3 regions of the Streptomyces sp. NPDC052109 genome follow, and region 1 is predicted to be linked to each of the others. Evidence: riboswitches for the same ligand, from Rfam matches in the RefSeq annotation. Region 1 holds a riboswitch; each other region holds the start of a gene.
The links. Region 1 has a riboswitch for cyclic di-AMP ahead of AB0L59_RS06875 (NlpC/P60 family protein). Riboswitches for the same ligand answer to the same signal wherever they lie in the genome.
Positions count from the first base shown of each region.

Region 1 (2,254 bases):
ATCACGGCGGCCCCGGCCGCGGGAGGCCGCTCCGCCCACCACGCGCGCAGACCTGAGATGCCGGGCATGCGCCCGATGCTAGGGAGTCGCACGGTCCCCGGCCGGGAAGGGCACGCACGCGTGCGACGGAAAACGCCGGTACGCGTGCGTGGCCGTCATCCGGTCCGCCCACTCCGCACGCACGCGTGGAGCGCGGCACGGGACGGGCGCGTCGGTGCCCCGGGGCGGTCAGCCCGGGCGGACCACGCTGTGGATGATGGACTCTCCGCCGTAGTAGATCGACTCCTCGCGGACGTACGCGCCCGGCTTCGGGGCGTGGATCATCATGCCGTTGCCTATGTAGACGCCGACGTGGCTGATGTCGCCGTAGAAGAAGATCAGGTCGCCGGGCCGGGCGTCGGCCAGGGAGACCGTGGTGCCCGCGTCGACCTGGTCGTACGTGGTGCGCGGAAGCGTGACGCCGGCGGCCTTCCAGGCGGCCTGGGTGAGGCCCGAGCAGTCGTAGGAGTCCGGGCCGGTGGCGCCCCACACATACGGTTTGCCGATCTGCGCCCGGGCGAAGGCGATCGCCTTCCCGGCCTTCGTGTCGTACGAGCCCGATGCCGTGGACCCGGCCGAGCCGGACCCCGTCGATCCGGATCCGGACCCGGGGCCCGCGGACGAGGACGACGAGGAAGAGCCGGCCTGCTGCCGCGCTGCCTGCTGCTTCGCCAGCTCGGCCGCCCTGCGCGCCGCCTCCTGCTGCTGCTCCCGCTCGATGGCGGCCAGCCGCGCCTTCTCCTGGGCCGTGAGCTGCGACAGCAGCTGGCGCGCGGATGCCAGTTTCTTCTGGACGGTGGCCTTCGCGGTCTGCAGGTCGTGCTGTGAGTCGGTCAGCGACTGCAGGCTCTCCGCGGCCTCCCGCCGCTTCTTCACGGTCGCGGACTGCTCGCCGATGTAGTCGTCGACCGCGCTCTTCTCCCGCGAGGTCAGCCGGTTCATCAGCTGGCTCTGGTCGAAGTAGTCCTGCGGGTCGTCCGCCAGCAGGAAGGTGGCCGTGTCGGGGGCGGCGGCGCCGGTGCGGTACTGCGCCGCGGCGAAGGAGCCCATCTCCTCGCGGGCCTTGTTGAGGCGTGCGGTGCGCCGGGCGACCTCGTCGCGCAGGGCGTCGACGCGTCCGCGCTGTTTGCCGGCCCGCTCCTTGGCCGCGTCGTACTTCTCGGTCGCCGACTCCGCCTGGCGGTAGAGGTCGTCGACCTTCTTCTCGACCTCCTCCAGGCTCGGCTTGGTGTGATCGGTTCTGGTGGCGGCCTCGGCAGTCTGCGAGAACACGGCCATGGAGGTGAGGGCGGCGGTGGCGAGGGCGGGGGTGCGGAGACCCGCTCCGGTGGTCCCGCCGGGGCGCGGCTTGCGGTGCGACGCCAAGGGAGGCGACTCCTTCCAATGGGCCGCCTACCGGGTTAGCTGTCGGGTTCGGGCGGCGGTTCGGAAGGGTTGCCCTACGGCGTCGTCCCGGGCGGGAGTCGGCCGATTCACCCCGGGATCGGTGGGTCCCCGGCTCCGGGCGCCCTTGGGGACGCGCCGGACTCGGCGGGGGCCGCGCGGTCCGGCGAGGTTCGCCGGTAGGGGTCGTACGGCCCGAACGCACGCTAGCCAACTCGTGTGACTCCTGTGAAGGTTGGTGCGTGATATGTCCGATACATTTTCGTGACCTGAGCCCGGTTTCGCGCCTGAGTCATCGGGTGGTTCCGATGCGTGAGCAGGGGTGTCAGCGGGTGGGTTCCGCTGCGTGAGCGGCCGGCGATCCGGTGCCCGGTGAAGATCAACCCTCTTCCGGATCGGCCATGTTCCGGGGACGGCGACCGGTTGTCGGTGGGGCGCCCTAGACTCGTAGAGCGATGAGCAGCCTCTTTGACGACAGCTTCCTGGCGGACCTCCAGCCCCCTCGCGGGCATGAGGAGGAGCCCCCGCCGCCGCCCGAGGACGATCACGCTCCGGAGCCCGTTCCGGACGATCTGTTCGGCGGGAAGTTCGACGTGCCGCCGGACCGATGGGGGTCTCCCCGTTCGAGCGCAGTCGAGAGCGGGGGAGGTTATTACCGCGACGGCGCCCCCCGCCCCGTGATCGACGCGGCGGCCCTCCTGCAGGGGCTGAACGACAACCAGCGCGCCGCGGTCGTGCACGCCGGCTCCCCGCTGCTCATCGTCGCCGGCGCCGGCTCCGGCAAGACCCGCGTGCTCACCCACCGCATCGCCCACCTGCTCGCCGAGCGGAA
Region 1 is NZ_JBFAWF010000002.1:295,250-297,503, reverse strand. It holds gene AB0L59_RS06880 (tellurite resistance/C4-dicarboxylate transporter family protein) at 1-68, opposite strand, end outside; gene AB0L59_RS06875 (NlpC/P60 family protein) at 229-1,404, opposite strand; cyclic di-AMP (ydaO/yuaA leader) riboswitch at 1,412-1,556, opposite strand; gene pcrA (DNA helicase PcrA) at 1,878-2,254, shown strand, end outside.

Region 2 (2,254 bases), 190 kb from region 1:
ACGACGAGTTGGCCGCCGTGGCGCGTTCGGTGGTGGGATCGCTCGCGACGGTCACCATGTCAGGGCCGGGGACCGTGGAGCTCCAGCCGTCCGGAGTGACCAAGGCGACCGGTCTCGCGCTGGCCGCCGAGCGGCTCGGCATCGCCGCGGCAAGGGCCCTGGCGTTCGGCGACATGCCCAACGACATCCCGATGTTCGAGTGGGCAGGACGGGGGGTCGCCATGTCCAACGCGCACCCGGAACTGAAGGCGGTGGCCGATGAGATCACGCTGTCGAACGAGCGCGACGGCATCGCCGTCGTCCTCGAAAGACTGTTCCCGACCGACTGACCGGCACATCAGTACGCGGCCGGCGTACGGGCCCGGCGCACGCGGGCGGCCGGTGGATGCGCGGCGGCCCCGTGGATGCGCGGCGGCCGTCCGGCACGGCCCCGTCCGTCAGGTGCGGGTACGTGCCGGACGGCCGATGTCGTGCCGGTCCGCGGGAGTGGGACGGTCAGTACGCGCTGTGGACGTTGTCGATCGAGCCGTACCGGGCGGCGGCGTAGTTGCAGGCCGCGGTGATGTTGGCGACCGGGTCGTAGGGGTCGAACGCGGTGCCGGCCACGTGGTAGGTGTTGAAGGTCGGGTCGATCACCTGGAGCAGACCCTTGGACGGGATGCCCGCGGCGGCGTTGGAGTCCCAGAGGTTGATGGCCTTCGGGTTGCCGGAGGACTCCCGCATGACGTTGCGGTAAATGCCGTTGTAGGTGCCCGGGATGCCCTTCTGGGCCATGATCGCGAGCGACTCGCGGATCCAGCCGTCCAGGTTGTTCTGGTACCCGGCGGTCGTGGTGGAGGCCGTCGTGGTGCTCGTGGTGGTGGCCGCGGAGGCGCCGGTGGCGCCGAAGAGCGGCAGGGCGAGGACGGCGGCACCCGTGCCGGCGACGGCGAGGGCGCGGACGAGGCGGTTGTTCCGGGTACGGCGGTACTGAGCGGCAGCAGACATGGGAAGTCCTCTCCGTCGCCTGCGAGGTGAGCTGTCGGGTTCGGGCGGGGAGGTGCCCGGCCGCGCCCGAGGGCGCGGCTTCACCCCTAGCCGTTCCGGTGCGACGTGTGTCGTCCGGCCCGGCGACTTACCTGGGTCCCCCGCTCCTGCCGTACGAATGAGTTCGTCGATGGGTCACACAGGCGGCGGCAGGATTCGGCGTCCGCCTGGCTGGCCCGGAACGTATGCGAGAGCACATGTCGGGAACAAGTCCCGGATGAGCGCAACGCACTATTTGACCTTGATATGCGCCGTATGGGGTGCTTGATCCTTTGCGGTTGCCAATCCTCAACTCCCCGACGGGGTATGGGTGGAGTAAAGGCGGAGACGTGACCTGGGGGTTCGTGATCTCGACAGCCGACGTGACCCAACTCACGAAATAGCAAAGCAGTTCAAATCGGACATAGGGGATTTGGGTGGATCGAGTGGGCGGTGGAACCCGTGACGCGGCCCCGGTCGTTGTCGTAGTGGTCGGGGCGGTCGCCGCGTGGTGCATGATCGTCGCGGCGTGGAGGGAGGTGCAGGCGTTACTCCGCTCGCTCCCCGATTCGCGACAAAGCGTGCGGGGTCCTGTTAAGTCGATAAATGTCCGCTCTTACCACTTGATCAAAAACATACCGGTCATGATCCGATACCGCCCAGGCTGGACCGGTGGGCGCTATCGGTGATCGAAACAGGACCGGATACGCTGACTTGAGTGATGGCAGCGACCTATCGACAAACCGTGTAATCGCCAGCAGACACCAGCAGACAGGAGACCCCTCGTGACCGTCGTCGGGCCGTTCGGGCTGAGCGTGCGGGACCAGGCTCTGGAAGCCGATGTCCAGGCCGGATTGGCGGCTGTCGAGGAAGGCTTGCTCGAGGCCACCAAGAGCGAGGTCCCGTTCATCACCGGGGCCGCGCAGCACCTCGTGCGAGCCGGCGGGAAGCGGTTCCGGCCGCTGCTCGTGATGCTCGCGGCCCAGTTCGGCGACCCCTACGCGCCGGGCGTCGTGCCGTCGGCCGTGGTGGTGGAGCTGACTCACCTGGCCACGCTGTACCACGACGACGTCATGGACGAGGCCGCCGTGCGGCGCGGCGTCGACAGCGCCAACACTCGCTGGGGCAACTCCGTCGCGGTCCTCACCGGCGACTTCCTCTTCGCCCGCGCCTCCCAGATCCTCGCCGACCTCGGCCCCGAGGCGGTCCGGGTGCAGGCCCTCGCGTTCGAGCGGCTGGTCACGGGCCA
Region 2 is NZ_JBFAWF010000002.1:485,170-487,423, reverse strand. It holds gene AB0L59_RS07830 (HAD family hydrolase) at 1-329, shown strand, start outside; gene AB0L59_RS07825 (transglycosylase SLT domain-containing protein) at 496-987, opposite strand; cyclic di-AMP (ydaO/yuaA leader) riboswitch at 991-1,166, opposite strand; gene AB0L59_RS07820 (polyprenyl synthetase family protein) at 1,791-2,254, shown strand, end outside.
Region 2: linked by a shared signal. The riboswitch ahead of AB0L59_RS07825 (transglycosylase SLT domain-containing protein) and the one ahead of AB0L59_RS06875 (NlpC/P60 family protein) in region 1 are both predicted to bind cyclic di-AMP.

Region 3 (2,254 bases), on a different contig from region 1:
CGCGGTCGCACCGCAGTGGGGAGCCCCCGCACCGACCGAGGTCGAGAGCGGGGCCGTGACCGGCCACGAGGGCACCCCGGACAGGGCCTAGCGCCCGGCTCCGCCGAAGGCTGCGCGCAGCAGGGCACGGAACGTCCGCGGCGTGTGTCGTCTCCTCAGGGGGGTGGGTCAGCGAGATCGTCCGGCTCGGCCGGCCCGCCTCCGGGCGGCGAACGCCGACCGGTGTGACCGCAGTGCGGGCCACCGTCTCCGGTGCGACGGCCACGCCCGGCCCGGCGTTGACCAGTGCGCACACCACGCCGTACCCGGGCTTCGGCACCAGCGGCGCCGTGCTGATCAGCGCGTGTCCCGGCGCGGTCACCAGAACCAGTTCCTCCACCAGGACCGGCTACAGACGCACCGACGACGGCGGCGGAGGCTGCCCCGGACGCTCCTGCCCGCGCCGATCGTGTCCGCACCGGCACCGGCGTGGTTCCGGGCGGCGGCGTTGCTGGTGGACCGGGCGGCGGCATGACTGCGCCGACCCCGGGCCGCCCGTGGGCTCCAGGCGGGCACCGGGGCGCTGACGGTGCCGGGAGCGGCCCTGTTGCTGGAGCCGCTCCCGGCCCTGACCTGACGGCCGGTCAGCTGACCCGGCCGTACCAGACGCTCTTGGTCCAGATCTTCTGGAGCCTCACCACGTCTCCGGTCCTCGGCGCGTGCCAGATCTTCCCGTGCCCGGCGTAGATGCCGACGTGGTAGACGTACGAACCCGAGTGGAAGAAGACCAGGTCACCGGCCTTGCGGCGGCTGGCGGAGATGTGGTGCGTCCTGTTGTACTGCGCGGCGGCGGTACGCGGCAGGGTCTTGCCCGCCTTCTTGAACGAGTAGAGCGTCAGTCCCGAGCAGTCGAACCTGCGCGGGCCCGTGGCCCCGTACTGGTACGGGGCGCCCCTCTTGGAGGCCGCGACCTCCAGTGCTTTGGCCGCGATGCCGGCGGCCGAGGCCTCGGTGGCGAGACCGGGAACCGCGATCGAGCCGCCGACGGCGGCAAGGGTGAGGGCCGAGGCCGTACCGGCCCGGGCCATGAGCGACGGGACACGATTGAGCGCAGTCATGCGCAACCCTTCGTCAGCCGCCTGTGAAGGATGACCTGTCGGATTCGGGCTGGCGAAGTTGCCCGGCCGCGTTTGCCGCGGCTTCACCCCAAGGGCTGCTCGGAACCTCCGGCCGCCTGTGACGTACAGACGAACGGCCGCTCCGGCGACCCGCCTTGCTCGGGTCCTCCACTCCTGCCGATCCACTCCTGTCGACCGGTCGTCCGGGCGGCGGCAGGACTCGGCGTCCGCCCGAACCGCCCCGCCGCGGTGGCGGGGGCTTGTCGTCAGACAGGGATCTTCACTCACGACTGTCAGAAAATCCCAATGGAACCGGGGATTTGTGGCGTTACTCACCACTCGCCCGTTCGGGTGGACAGTGCTGTGTTCGAGGCGGCGTCAGTTTCCGCTCGTAGCCGCGGACCTGGGGCGGAGCGTCTTCTCGCGGCTCGCGAACCGACGCGGCGCGCAAGTCGGGAGGCCCGGAAAACGTCCTGGATATACACCGGTCGGCGGTACGTCGTTCGGGCCGTTTCAAGTCCGATCCGAACGGCGCCCGTCGACATTCGGGCCCGCCCGGCTGGTCCGGCGTCCGGATCAGCCGACGCCGTCCGGCGGGAGCGCGACGCGCGCGGCCCGACGCTCACCGTCCAGCACCCGCAAGGCCCGTGCCAGTGTGTCCCCGTGCAGCTCCGTCTCGCCTCGCCGGTGCATCGACGCGAGGGCGTCACGCAGCTCTGCGGCCTTGCGTACCAGGGCCTGCGCCGCGCGCAGTCCGCGGTAGGTGTCCCCGTCGTGTGCGGGATTGACGCGCCCCAGCAGGTCGACCGCCTCCAGGTAACGGTCGATCAGTTCGCCCTCGGCACGCGTCAGTGCGGGCAGCGGCGGCAGTTCCGGCAGCATCGGCGGCTCACTCCGCGCCCCGTGCGCCGGGCATGCTCCGCCGGCTCGGCACGATGCCGTCCACCAGGCCGTAGGCCACCGCCGCGGGGGCGTCCAGCGTCAAGTCCCGTTCCAGGTCACGGTGGACCTGCTCGGACGTACGCCCGGTGTGGCGGACGAGCATCTTCTCCGTCGCCGCGCGGACCCGGGTCAACTCCTCGGCCTGGATGACCAGGTCGCTGGGCTGTCCCCGCACGGGTTCGGGGAGCTTCGGCTGCGCGATCACCATGCGCGCA
Region 3 is NZ_JBFAWF010000023.1:21,195-23,448, reverse strand. It holds gene AB0L59_RS33665 (ATP-binding protein) at 1-91, shown strand, start outside; gene AB0L59_RS33660 (C40 family peptidase) at 624-1,097, opposite strand; cyclic di-AMP (ydaO/yuaA leader) riboswitch at 1,100-1,239, opposite strand; gene AB0L59_RS33655 (hypothetical protein) at 1,674-1,979, opposite strand; gene AB0L59_RS33650 (ATP-dependent Clp protease proteolytic subunit) at 1,987-2,254, opposite strand, start outside.
Region 3: linked by a shared signal. The riboswitch ahead of AB0L59_RS33660 (C40 family peptidase) and the one ahead of AB0L59_RS06875 (NlpC/P60 family protein) in region 1 are both predicted to bind cyclic di-AMP.